Regions from separate parts of the Actinoplanes sp. NPDC023936 genome, predicted to be linked through region 1. Evidence: riboswitches for the same ligand, from Rfam matches in the RefSeq annotation. Region 1 holds a riboswitch; each other region holds the start of a gene.
The links. Region 1 has a riboswitch for cyclic di-AMP ahead of AB0F72_RS22345 (NlpC/P60 family protein). Riboswitches for the same ligand answer to the same signal wherever they lie in the genome.
Positions count from the first base shown of each region.

Region 1 (4,272 bases):
CCCGGAGGTGGAATTCCAGGATCGCGGCGCGGGCCGGGCGGTCCGGCGGCAGCACCAGCACGGTACGGTCCAGGCGTCCCGGCCGCCGCAACGCGGAGTCGACGTCCCAGGGCGCGTTCGTGGCCGCGAGGACGAACACCCCGTCGTTGCCGCCCTCGACCCCGTCCAGCTCGGTGAGCAGCTGGTTCACCACGGTCCGCATCGACGACTGGAGCTGGCTGCGCTTGTGGCCGAGCGCGTCGATCTCGTCCAGGAACAGCACGCACGGCGCGTGGCCGCGAGCCGACTCGAACAGGTCGTGCAGGTTCTTCTCCGAGCTGCCGACCCACATGTTCAGCACGTCGGTGATGCTGAGCGAGATGAACGCGGCGCCCATCTCACCGGCGACCGCCCGGGCCAGGAACGTCTTGCCGCAGCCGGGCGGGCCGTAGAGCAGCAGGCCGCCGCGGAGGCTCTTGCCGAACAGCGACCGCAGCTTCGGGTTGCGCAGCGGGCCGAGGAACGAGACCTCGAGGCGCTTCTTCACGTCGGCCATGCCGCCGACGTCGGCGAGCGTGATCGTGGAGCTCTCGACGTCGAAGACCCGGTCCTGGTGGCCCCGGACCGGGTCCGGCTCGCCGGTGTGGGTGAACCGGGGCGGGACGACGTCGCCGAACTGCTGCTCCATGGCGGACCAGTCGACGGCGGCCGGCGACGGCGCAGCCGGCGGCTCGGCCGAGGGCTGCGGCTCGGCCGAGGGCGGCGCGACCGGCTGCTCGGCCGGCTTTTCGGCCGGCGGCGCCGGGGTAGCGGCCGGGGTGGTTCCGAGCGCCCGGCCCATCAGCTGCTGGGCGGTGGCGTTGCCCGGCTCGCGGGCGAGCACCTGAGCGGCATGCCCGATCGCCTCCGCGCCCCGGCCCGCGGCCACCAGCAGCTCGGCCAGGTGCAGGCGCAGCGGGAGGTCGTCGGGACGGGCCTGCACCGCGGCGGTGAGGCTGTCGATCAAGGGGTCGCTCATGACAGGCGATTATGCCCCCGCCGAGTTCGCCGCCCGGCGGGTACTGCGGCACGGGTGAGATCCGCCGGGCGGAAAAGCGCGCGGTTGAGGCCGGACAAACGAAGATCGCCCCCCGCACTCCGGCGAGGGGCGATCTTCGTCAGCGATTCCTAACCTGGCCGGCGATAGCCCGCGATGGGACCGCGGTCGATCGTCGCCATCCGCACGTAGTCGCCCGTGTGCGGTGCGTGCACCACCTTGCCGCCGCCGATGTAGATGGCGACGTGGTGCACATCGGAGTAGTAGAAGACCAGGTCGCCCGGCTTCAACTCGTCCCGGCTGACCGACTTGGTCGAGCCCCACTGGTCTTTCGTGTAGTGCTCGAGGTGAACACCGACAGCCGCCCACGCCTCCTGCGTCAGACCCGAGCAGTCGTAACTGTTCGGGCCGTTGGAGCCGAAGACATAGGGCTTGCCGATCAGGTCGCACGCCCGCTGGGCCGCGCGACCACCCTTGTCGTTGGTGTAGGTGACCGGGCAGGGGCCGGTGCGCAGCGCGCCGTCGTCGGCGTTCGCCGTGCCGTAGGCCTCGATCCGGAGCTTCTGGAGGTCCTTGATCTCCTTCTCGATCGCCTTCTTCTTCGACGCCAGGTCCGTGTCCCGGACGGCGATCTCGGAGGCGAGCTGGTCCACCTTGGCCTTGTCGCCCGCGTACTTGTCGCGGAGCTGCGCCACGTGCTCGATGGACTCGGTCTGGTGCTGGGCCAGCTGGTCGAGCAGCGCGAGCTTCTCGGTCAGCGACGTCGGCGAACCACTGATGACCATCGCGTTGAACGCGTTCGGCGGGCCCTGCATGTACGCGTCCACGGCCATGCCCCGGACCTGGGCCATGGCGACATCCACCTTCACCTGCAGTGGCTTCAGCGTCTTCTCCAGCGAAGACTGCTGCTTGCGCAGCTTCTTCAGCTTGGCGTGCACCGAGTTGTACTCCTCGATGACGGGCTCGAGCTTGTTCCACTGCTCGTCGATTTGCTTCTCGACGCTTGCCGGCGTGGGCTCGGCATGGGCAACGGCGGGACCAGTGAGAACGATTCCGGCCGCGGCCATTACGCAGACCAAACCGCGTAAGAGGCCTTTCCGTTTCACTTAGGTGCGTTGTCCTTTCTTCCCACTCGACCGCCGACCGGGTTAGCTGACGGGTTCGGGCGGGAAGCTGCCCGGCCGCTCGGGGGGAGCGGCTTCACCCCGGGACTACCTGGGTCCCCGGCGCGCTTTGTCTCTCGAGGCACTCGGTCTCGAAGCACTCGGCGTTTAGGCGGCGGCTCGGCAGATCGGCCGGGTGGACGATTGGGGGGCTACCGAACCGGGAACCACCGTACCGGTCACGGAACGCGGAAGAAAAGGTCGTCCGCGTGGCGAAACCGTGCGCTCCATTTCCCTTACGGAGAGTGGCTAAAAGGGCCAGGTGTTAATCGCGCGCCCCAGCCACGGCACCACCAAGATCACTGTGGGTAGCACCAGGAGACCCGCCGCGGCGGCGCTCGCGGCGACCGTCAGTGACCGGCTCTCGGGCAGATCCAGGCGCGCCAGGCGCCGCCGGCGGGCCTCCCCCGCGGCCCCGTCGGCGAGCACCCCCTCGGCGAGCGGCAGCGCATCGGCGAGACGACCCAGCGCGGCCCGCAGCGGCGCCGGCCCGGTGCGGCGCCGCGCGGCATCGTCGGCCACCATCTCCAGCAGCAGGTGTACGGCGTCGAGCGGCACCCGGCTGCGCAGCAGTTTCGGCACCGCCTGGTAGAAGGCGGTGAACGACTCCATCACCAGCTCGTGCCGGTGCCGCAGGTGGGCGCGCTCGTGCGCCAGCACCGCGTCCACCTGGTCCCGGTCGAGAACCTGCAGCACCGCGTCGCTGAGCACCACCCGCGGCTGGCGGCCGGGCACGCAGTACGCCATCGGCAGCGCGCCGTCGAGGATCCGCACCTCGCCACCCTTGATGTCGTCGCGCCGCTCCACCCGGTCCAGCAGATCCACCAGGGTCCGGTGCCGGGCCCGCCGGGCACGGGCCCGGGAGGTCACCTTGGCGAGCGAGATCAGCAGCCGGATCACGATGGTCGCGGCGATGGCGAGCGACAGGACGAGCGCGACCACCGTCTCCGGATGGCGCGCGCCGGCCGCCCGGGTCACCTCCTCCGGGGCGGCGAGCACCACCCCGAGCGCGCAGAGCACCGCGGTCAGGGTGAGCGCCTGCCAGAGCAGGACGCCGGCGACGGGGGCCCGGTCCGGCCACTTCGCCCTGGCCAGGATGCCGGGCGCGATCAGCGAGAGGGTCAGACCCAGCGCGCCCAGCAGCAGCGCTGTCACGGTTTCCGGTCGGCTGCCGCTTTGATCGCCGCGGCCAGCGCCTCCGGCGGGAGCTGACCCATGAAGTACGCCAGCGCGGCGTCCCGGTCCGGGGTGGCGCTGAGCGCGTCGAACATCAGGCCGGCGGTCATCTCCTCGCGGGTCTGCGCCGGGGCGTAGCGGTAGGCGCGGTCCGCTTTCTGCTGGGTGACCAGGCCTTTCTTGGCGAGCCGGTCGAGCACTGTCATGACCGTGGTGTACGCCAGGTCGCGGTCACGGCTGAGCAGCTCGTGCACCTGGCGGACGGTCAGCGGCTCCGGCGCGTCCCAGAGCTTCGTCATGACCTCACGCTCGAGGTCGCCCAGGTTCTTCGAGAGCGAGGTCTTCGAAAGCGAGGTCTTCGAAAGCGGGTTCTTCGAGAGCGGCGCCATGTGTTCCATCCTACGGGAGGCCTACGTCAGGTTGTCGTACTACACGACGTAGTATCTACTACGAAGCGTCGTACTACGTTGGGGGAACCCGTGGACGTGCTTGACCTGACCCGGCTGCAGTTCGCGGTCGTCACGATCTACCACTACCTGTTCGTGCCGCTGTCGATCTGCCTGGCCGCGACCGCAGCGGGGCTGCAGCTGGCCTGGATGCGGACGTCTCGGGAGAAATACCTGCATCTGACGAAGTTCGTCGGCAAGCTGCTGATCGCCACCTTCGCCGTCGGCGTGGTCACCGGCCTGGTCCAGGAGTTCCAGTTCGGGCTCGGATGGAGCGCGTTCGCCCGCTTCTACGGCGACGTCTTCGGTCCCACCCTCGCCATCGAGGGGATGCTCGCGTTCTTCCTGGAGGCGACGTTCCTGGCGCTGTGGTACTTCGGCTGGGACCGGCTGCCCCGCCGCGTGCACGCCGCCACGATCGTGATCGTCGCGGTGGGGACGCTGCTGTCGGCGTACATCATCCTGGCCGCCA
Region 1 is NZ_JBEZZR010000017.1:29,298-33,569, reverse strand. Features, by position in the region: gene AB0F72_RS22350 (AAA family ATPase) at 1-997, opposite strand, end outside; gene AB0F72_RS22345 (NlpC/P60 family protein) at 1,147-2,082, opposite strand; cyclic di-AMP (ydaO/yuaA leader) riboswitch at 2,138-2,273, opposite strand; gene AB0F72_RS22340 (M56 family metallopeptidase) at 2,428-3,333, opposite strand; gene AB0F72_RS22335 (BlaI/MecI/CopY family transcriptional regulator) at 3,330-3,743, opposite strand; gene AB0F72_RS22330 (cytochrome ubiquinol oxidase subunit I) at 3,834-4,272, shown strand, end outside.

Region 2 (4,272 bases), on a different contig from region 1:
CCTGCCCGTTCGCGTCTCACCCAGGTGTTGCTCGTTCGCCGTACCGGCCCGGCCGCCCGTCCGTACCGCCAGATCCCCATCCGCTCGTGTCCCGTGCCGGGCTGTCCCATAGCGGGACGGCCGGCCCCGGACACGCGCCTGGCGCCGGGGAAGAGGCGCCAGGAGCGGGAGCGGCTGGAGATCTCGCAGTACGGCGGCAGTGGCGTCCGGGCCGCGTTGCGGCCACCGAGGTGCCACGCCTTACAGTCCGCCGGGCAGCACCCCCTCCTCGATGTCGGCGAACTCTTCCTCGCTCGCCGTGAGGTAGTCGTCCCAGGCCTGCTTGTCCCAGACCTCGACCCGGGTGCTCGCCCCGATCACCACGAGGTCGCGGCCGAGACTCGCGTACTCCCGCAAGTGCGCCGGGATCGTCACCCGGCCCTGCTTGTCGGGCACCTCGTCGTGCGCGCTGGCGAAGAACACCCGGCTGTAAGCCCGGGCGGCCTTGTTCGTCACCGGCGCCTCACGGAGCTGACCGGCGATGCGCTGGAACTCCGGCATCGGGAACACGTACAGACAGCGCTCCTGCCCCTTCGTGATCACGACACCTCCCGCCAGCTCATCACGGAACTTCGCCGGGAGGATCAGCCGGCCCTTTTCGTCCAGGCGCGGGGTGTGCGTGCCGAGGAACATCGGCCAACCCCCCTTGCCGTGGCGTCGCACTCCTTCGCGGTGGAGCGGTCTCGCCTGTCAACTCGGGCCGACAGTCCCGGTTCATTTCCTCGGTCCTGCCACTGCGCCCCACTCTACTCCACTTCCCTCCACCTGCAACCCGAATGGAGCCGCTCGCGAGCCCTTTTCGCGGACGTATTCCCAGTTCACAGGCGGTGCCCCCAAGTGGAGGGCCGAACCATGATCGACGGAGTCTCGTTTCCGACATCGAGCCCAGCCGGTCCGAAAGCTCCCTGTTCAAAGTGTGGGAGGCCACCCTTCACCGCAAAGGTGGAGCAAAGTGGAGCCCCCAGGTGGAGCAAAAGTGAGCCCCCCAGGTGGAGCAAAACGGAGCCGCCAAATCCCGAGCCGTAGCGCACACAGGTATCGCGCCACCCCACCCCCGCGAGCCGTAGCCCACGCAGGTACCGCGCCACCCCACCCCCGCGAGCCGTAGCCCAGGCGGGTAAAAGCCCTGTGATCACAGGCCTCAGCTACGGCCCGGCGCCGCGAGCCGTAGCCCGCGCAGGCAACAACCCCGTGATCACAGGCCCCAGCTACGGCCCGGCATCGCCAGCCGTAGCCCCGACAGGCAACAGGCCCTTGATCACAGGCCTGAGCTACGGCTCGCCCACCCGGGGCCGCCCGAACCGCCGGCGATCACCCGGCGAGCCCGTAGCGCGTGCCCATGCACCGGTAGCGAAACCCGCCGGACGGCCCGGACCACCCACCCGGCCGCGCGGACTCACGGGAACGGCTCGTCTGCGGCGGGGAACGGGGTCACCCGTACCCGAAAAAGAAACGCCTGTGGGGCGTGACCCATCATCGGGCCACACCCCACAGGCGTGATCAACGGCTACGGCGCCACCACGCCGCGTGCCGGTCCTTCCTTACTTACTACAGACGTCACCCAACTACAGGCGACACCCAACTACAGACGTCAGGCGACGAGACGCCGGACGACGTAGTTCTTGCTCCAGATCTTGTGCTTGCCGACCCGGGCGCCGGTGTGCGGCGAGTCGTAGATGTAGCCGTTACCGGCGTAGATGCCGGCGTGGTAGCCGTACGACCCGTTGCGGAAGACGATCAGGTCGCCGACCTTCTTCTTGCTCTTGCTGACGCTCTTGCCGTACTTCTGCTGCGAGTTCGCCTTGTGGGGCAGCGACTTGCCGGCTGCCTTCTTGTAGACGTACTTGGTGTAGCCCGAGCAGTCGAAGCGCTTGGGGCCCGACGCGCCGTACTTGTACAGGGCGCCCTTGTGCTTCTTCGCCTCAGCGAGGATCTTCGCGCCGCTGGCCTTGACGGTGATCTTCGTCTTGCCGGTGCTCGCGGTGCTGAAGCCGGAGCCCGTGAAGAGGGTCCGGATGTAGTACGTGTTCTTGGGGGCGTACTTGAGGGTGACCGTCCCGTTCTGGTTCTTGACGGTCTCGGTGTCCCACGTCTTCCACTTGCCGCCGACCAGGCCCTGGAGCCGGACCGTGCCCTTGGCGACCTTGCCGGTACGCGGGTCGATGACCTTGGCGGTCACCTTGAGGGTGGAGCCCCAGGGGAGCTTCCGGGTGCTGGCCTTGGCGGTCAGCTTGGGCTTGACCTTCGCGGCCGCCGCGGAAGCGGCGACCTTGACGACCGGGGTGGTGCTGGCCGCGACCGCGGGAGACGCGGTGACCAGCTGCCCGGCGCAGAGGCAGAGACCCAGAGACAGTGCGACTGTGCCGGCGCCGCGAGACACGCGGCTGCCACGGCGCGAACTGTGTTCGTGCACGGTAGAGATATCCCTCCGGCACGCCTGCGAGGTTAGCTGTCGGGTTCGGGCGGGAAGGTGTGCCCGGTCGCTAGGCGACTTCACCCCGAGGCCGGTGTGGAGCTGAACCGGCCGGTTATGGGTCCCCCGTCCCTGCCCCCTGATGCCTTGTGTGTGGTTCCGGTGTTGCGGTGGTCGCACCGTCCAGCTCGGGGCAGGGCTCGGCGTGGGCCGGGCTGGTGCGAGCCGGATGCGTTTGCACCCGGCCCAACCTTGGTACCCGACCTTCCGCGTGATCGTCAGGGCCGAAAATGTCACGCACAGTAATTGGCACACATGTCGGTGTCCGGTTTGTTACCGCCCGGAGACAAATGCCATTACCCCTTGGGGTCGTCCGAACACGATCAGTCGAAGGTTACGGGTGAAACAGAACACACAATTCTTCGGCCGCCAACCCGGAACCCATGTCAAAACGTTGAGAGCGGTACAAACACAAGTCGCATCCGATCTTGACCGGACGGCAACTCGACGTAACCTTTCGGTCCGGTACCCTCGCTGGCGTGACGGACGGGAAGATGCCTCTTATCGCCAAGGTCGCGACCACTGCGTCGAAGACCGCCGCGGCGCTCTCCAGGGCTGCTGGACGCGGCGACGGCTCGGTCATCGGCGGCTGGATCGGCCTCAAGATCGACCCCGACCTGCTGGCCCACCTCTCGTCCGGCCGGGCTGTGGCGCTCGTCTCCGGGACCAACGGCAAGACCACCACGACGCGGCTCACCGCCGCGGCGGTCGGTGTGCTCGGCCGGGTCGCCACGAACTCATTCGGCGCGAACATGCCGACCGGCCACACCTCGGCGCTGGCGAAAGAGGGACACACCCCGTTCGCCGTCCTCGAGGTCGACGAGCACTATCTGGCCCAGGTCATCGAGGCCACCCGCCCCAAGGTGGTGGCCCTGCTCAACCTCTCCCGCGACCAGCTGGACCGGGCGAAGGAGGTGGCGATGATGGCGCAGCTGTGGAAGACCACGCTCGCCAGCCACCCCAACATCAAGGTCGTGGCGAACTCGGACGACCCGATGGTCGTCTGGGCCGCCAGCAGCAGCCCGCAGGTGACCTGGTTCAGCGCCGGCCAGCGCTGGCTCGACGACTCGTTCGTCTGCCCGGAGAGCGGCCATCCGATCGAGCGCGCCAACGGCGACTGGTGGTGCACCGGCTGCCCGCTGCGCCGGCCCCGCGCGCACTGGTCGGTCGAGGACGAGGGCGTGATCGACCCGCGCGGCGACTGGCACCTGGTGAAACTTCAGCTTCCCGGCAAGGTGAACATCGGCAACGCGGCCACCGCGCTCGCCGTCGCCGCCGAGTTCGGGGTGCGCCCGATAGAGGCGCTGCCCCGGCTCTCCCGGGTGACGTCGATCGCCGGGCGGTACGCGCAGGTCGACCGGGACGGCCGCAACATCCGGCTGCTGCTCGCCAAGAACCCGGCCAGCTGGCTGGAGGCGTTCGACATGGCGGAGCACGCGCCGACACTGCTCTCCATCAACGCCCGCGACCCCGACGGCTTCGACACCTCGTGGCTGTACGACGTCGACTTCTCACCACTGCGCAACCGCCCGGTGCTGATCACCGGCGACCGCGCCTACGACCTGGCCGTCCGGCTCCAGGTGAACCAGGTGCCGTTCCGGCACGTACAGAGTTTCGACGAGGCGCTGCGGGCCGTTCCGCCCGGCCGACTCGAAGTGATCGCCAACTACACGGCGTTCCAGGACATCCGAGCGGAGTTGGACCGTGTCAACTGAGAGCCTCCGGATCGTGTGGATCTACCCCGATCTGCTGTCGACCTA
Region 2 is NZ_JBEZZR010000019.1:27,640-31,911, reverse strand. Features, by position in the region: gene mraZ (division/cell wall cluster transcriptional repressor MraZ) at 241-672, opposite strand; gene AB0F72_RS23725 (NlpC/P60 family protein) at 1,631-2,419, opposite strand; cyclic di-AMP (ydaO/yuaA leader) riboswitch at 2,459-2,627, opposite strand; gene AB0F72_RS23720 (MurT ligase domain-containing protein) at 3,007-4,227, shown strand; gene AB0F72_RS23715 (glutamine amidotransferase) at 4,217-4,272, shown strand, end outside.
Region 2: another riboswitch for cyclic di-AMP. It lies ahead of AB0F72_RS23725 (NlpC/P60 family protein); the one in region 1 lies ahead of AB0F72_RS22345 (NlpC/P60 family protein).

Region 3 (4,272 bases), on a different contig from region 1:
GCGTTGGTTGCGATGCGGGTGTGAGTCGCGTCCCCGTGGCCCTGATGGTGAGCGGGTGGCGGCTAGGTGCGACGACCGTACCGCCGGGATGCGACATTTTTCAGGCGTTCGGTGCGGGTGGCGGCGCGGCCGTCGACGAGCTCCCAGGTGTCCAGCCGGCTCGGTCCGTAAGGTCCTTCCTGGTGGATCGGAGGTTCTCCGGTCAGCCAGTAACCGCACCGACGGGCCACCGACGTGCTCGCCACGTTCGCTGGATCGATGCGCAGCAGGAGGCGGCGCAGGCGGAGCGTGTGGCACGCGTACCCGGAAAGCAGTGAGAGCGCCCCCGACGCGAGCCCGCGCCGGCGGTAGGGGTGACCCACCAGATAGCCGAGCTCGGCCTCGCGCAGGTTGGGATCGACGGCGAAGAGCAGCACTTCGCCGACCGGGAGCCCGCCGTCGGCGGTGATGGCGAGCTGGATCCGGCTGCCGTTGGCGCGTCCCTGGTGGGCACGCTTGAGGTACGCGCGGCCGGCTTCGGCGTCGAAGGGTGACGGCATCGGCGTCCAGCGCGCGATTTCCGGCTCGTCCAGCAGCGCGACCAGATCGTCCAGATCGTCTGGACGCCACTCGCGCAGGATGATGCCGGTTCCCGTCAACCTCAGCGGATAGGGCAGAGGGTCGGCGGTCACCCTCCGAATCCTGCCCACAAAGACCCGGTTAGTGCTAGTCGCGATCGATATTTGGTCGGCTTCTCGATACCGCTCTTGACCAGCGCTCAAGAAAGTATGTGGCGTTTGCCGGATCTTCAGTCAGGCGAATCCGTCTCACAATTTGCGCGCGGCGATCTCCATCCCGGCTGTTCGCAGACGGTCGACCAGCGCGTCGCCAATGGCAGTCGCCGGGGTCAGCACACCTCCCTCCGATGCCGGTAGCTTGTCCCGATCCAGCGCCAGGGCCAGCGCCGCCTCGCCGAGCATCACCGCGGTCGCCGCGTAACCTGGATCGCCTTTGGCCCGGAACCGCGACGTGTATCGCGCCCTGCTGCTCGTCGTGGTGAAGATGTCGATCGTGAAGTGCCCCGACTGCTGACTCTGCTCGCTCGGGCCGGCACCGGGTTTCGGGAGCACCCGGTCCAGCACGAAACGGATCGGGGGCACCGTCAGACCGAGGACCAGGCCGCCGAGCGCCACCTTCGTGCCGAGGGCCAGCACCGGTGACAGCGGCGACGTGCCGACGCTCATCACCTCGCGGTAGCGGAAACGCCGTCCGTAGGCCCAGCCGCGAAGAGCGTTGCTGCGCCGCACCACGCGTGTGTTGTAGGACGCCATCACGAACGGCGCGAGATGCCCGCGCAACGACGGATCCACTTCGGAAGCCGGGAGCGTGATCATGTCTTCCTGACGGCCGAGGTCCGGCTCGGCCTCACGGTCGGGACTCAGCGAGTACGGGCTGGCACCGATCCGCCGCAGCCGGCGATCCTTGGCCATCACGTCGATCTGGTTGCGCATCGAGTCGATCGTGCCGCCGCTGATGCCGGCCCGGATGCTCGTCACCACCAGCGTGGTGTCGGTCAGCTCGCCGGCGCCGTCCGCCTGCACCAGCGAGTGCAGCACGTGGACCCCGATGTCGGACGGGATCGAGTCGAACCCGCAGGAGTGCACGATCCTCGCCCCGGTTTGCCGCGCCAGCTCGTGGTTCTCGTCGATGCTGTCCCGCGCGAACAGCACTTCGCCGGTCAGGTCGACATAGTCCGTGCCTGCTTCGGCGCACGCGTGAGCGAGCACCCGGCCGTACTTCGCATAAGGACCGACGGTCGTGATGACCACTCGGGTGGAGGAAGCCAACGCACCGAGGGCGGTGGTGTCAGCGGCGTCGGCGACCACGAGTGGCCAGTCGACGTTCAGCCGGGAACGGACGGCTTCGAGCTTCTGCTGTGACCGTCCGGCGAGGGCGATCCGGGTGCCGGCCGGCGCGAATCCGGCGAGATGCCGTGCGACGAGGACACCGACGAAACCGGTGGCGCCATAGACGATCACATCGAAGTCGCGCGCTTGATCGCTCATGGCTGCCGATTGTGCACCCTCCGTGGAGAGTGCGCAGCACACCACAATCCTCCTGGTAGGCGGGTCGGAAAAAATCTGCCGAGTTATCCATACAAGCTCGGATCAAAGGGTTAATTTGGTGTAACAGCTCCACCGGACCCGGATCCAGGCGTAAGCGCGCCCGATCCGTCCGTGGACTTCCGTCGGTGGCCCGCCTGAGCGGGCACCGTGGCCGGAACGCCGAATCCTGCCGCCGACCACGGATCACAACTCGAAGGCATGGAGCGGGGGACCCACAAGTTCCTCGGCGCTCACGCGTCTTGGGGTGAAGCCGCACCACGCGGCCGGGCCACTCTGCCCGAACCCGACAGCTGACCTCGCAGGCGTGGAGGACAACTGAAATGGTGCAAATCCGAAAGCAGGTCCATCTCGCGTTCGGTGTAGCCGTCGCTGGTCTCGTCGGCACCGTTGGCCTGCTGGGCCCGGCCGCGCCCGCACAGGCTGTGTCGTCCGAGGTGAACTGGGACGCCATCGCCCGCTGCGAGTCCGGCGGCAACTGGCGCATCAACACGGGAAACGGGTATTACGGCGGCCTCCAGTTCAGCCGCGGCACATGGCGTGCCTACGGCGGTACGCGTTACGCCCGAACCGCGAACCGCGCCACGAAAGTGGAGCAGATCCGGGTGGCCGAGCGTGTGTTGCGGGGACAGGGAATCGGCGCTTGGCCACACTGCGGCAAGCGAGCGAACGTCAAGGTGAGCCGCAAAGCGGTCCGCAAGTCTCCGGCGCGTGTGGTGCGGCCCACTGTCGATCGGGCTGCTGCTGATCGGTCCGCTGCTGATCGGTCCGCTGCTGGTCGGCTCGCTGCTGGGCGGGGCGCTGCTGGGCGGGGCGTTGTGCTTCAGAGCGCGACGGCCACGCCTCGGTCTGGCACGCGGACCTATGTCGTCCGGAGAGGGGACACCCTCGCGCGCATTGCCAGCCGGCACCACGTTGCCGGAGGCTGGCGCGCCCTCTACCGCTTCAACGACGACGTCCTCAGCAGCCCGCACCGCCTTTTCGTCGGTCAGCGGATCAAGCTCTGAGCCGGCCCGTGGAGACGCCGGGCGTCCCGGTCGGGGCGCCCGGAGCGTGGTCACTCCGGCCGTGTGAACTCCGGCTGGTCGAGCACGCGCAGCCACGTGCCGTCCGGCTGGCGGCGAGCGACCTGGGCTCGGGCGCCCGAGCCGTCACTCGGGGGCGTCGAAGTCAGCGCCAGGTCGCCGCTGATCAGTGTGGGCAGCGGCGGCTCGGGCTCGAACTCGGGCATGTGCGGCAACAGGTCGGCCCACAGTTTGCGGATCGCCTCGCGGCCACGCGTCTGGCTGCCCGGCGGGTAAGCCATCACGGCATCCTCCTCATACAACATGGCGAGCCCGTCGGCGTCCTTCGCGTTGGCGCGCTCGACGAACAGCCTGGTCAGGTCCTCAGGGCGGTGTGCTTGCTCGGTCATGGCTTCAGTTTTCCGGAGGTCCACCCACAAGTCCAACGCATAGTTCTTCTGGCAACCATTAGAATTAGTCATGGATCTGCGTCAGCTCGAGTACTTCGTCACGGTCGCCGAGACGGCCAACTTCACCCGCGCCGCCGAGCGCATGCACATCACCCAGTCCGGTGTGAGCGCACAGATCAAAGCCCTGGAGCACGAGCTCGGCACCCGGCTCTTCGACCGTGCGGGACGTGTCGCCCGGCTCACCGACGCGGGGGAGGCGGCACTCCGGCACGCTCGCGCGGCGCTCGACGCCGCAGCCGACCTCCGGGACGCGATCGACGACGTGCACGGCCTGGTCCGGGGTCGGCTCGTGATCGGCATGGTGATCGGGTGCGAGGTGACGCCCCTTTTCGACGCCTTTGCAGCGTTCCACCGGGAACACCCCGACATCGAACTCGAACTGGTGGAAGCGAACTCAGACCAACTCGTCGCCGGCATCCGATCCGGCGACCTAGATTTGGCGCTGGCCGGGCTGGCAGGCGAGCCTCCCGAACACCTCGCGAGCCACGTGATCGCGAGTGAGCGGCTCGTCGCGCTGATCCCGCCGGACAGTGAACTAGCTGGTCATGCGCGTCTCTCGGTCACCGCGCTGTCCACGTACCCGATAATTTGCCTGCCGGTGGGCACCGGCATCCGTGACGTGCTCGACAAAGCCCGCGCAGCGGAGGGTGTTGATCCTTCGGTCGCTCTCGCGGCGACCTCGCCGGACACCGTGGC
Region 3 is NZ_JBEZZR010000025.1:86,963-91,234, reverse strand. Features, by position in the region: gene AB0F72_RS27870 (GNAT family N-acetyltransferase) at 63-671, opposite strand; gene AB0F72_RS27865 (saccharopine dehydrogenase NADP-binding domain-containing protein) at 807-2,045, opposite strand; cyclic di-AMP (ydaO/yuaA leader) riboswitch at 2,253-2,425, shown strand; gene AB0F72_RS27860 (transglycosylase family protein) at 2,426-3,109, shown strand; gene AB0F72_RS27855 (nuclear transport factor 2 family protein) at 3,160-3,516, opposite strand; gene AB0F72_RS27850 (LysR family transcriptional regulator) at 3,587-4,272, shown strand, end outside.
Region 3: another riboswitch for cyclic di-AMP. It lies ahead of AB0F72_RS27860 (transglycosylase family protein); the one in region 1 lies ahead of AB0F72_RS22345 (NlpC/P60 family protein).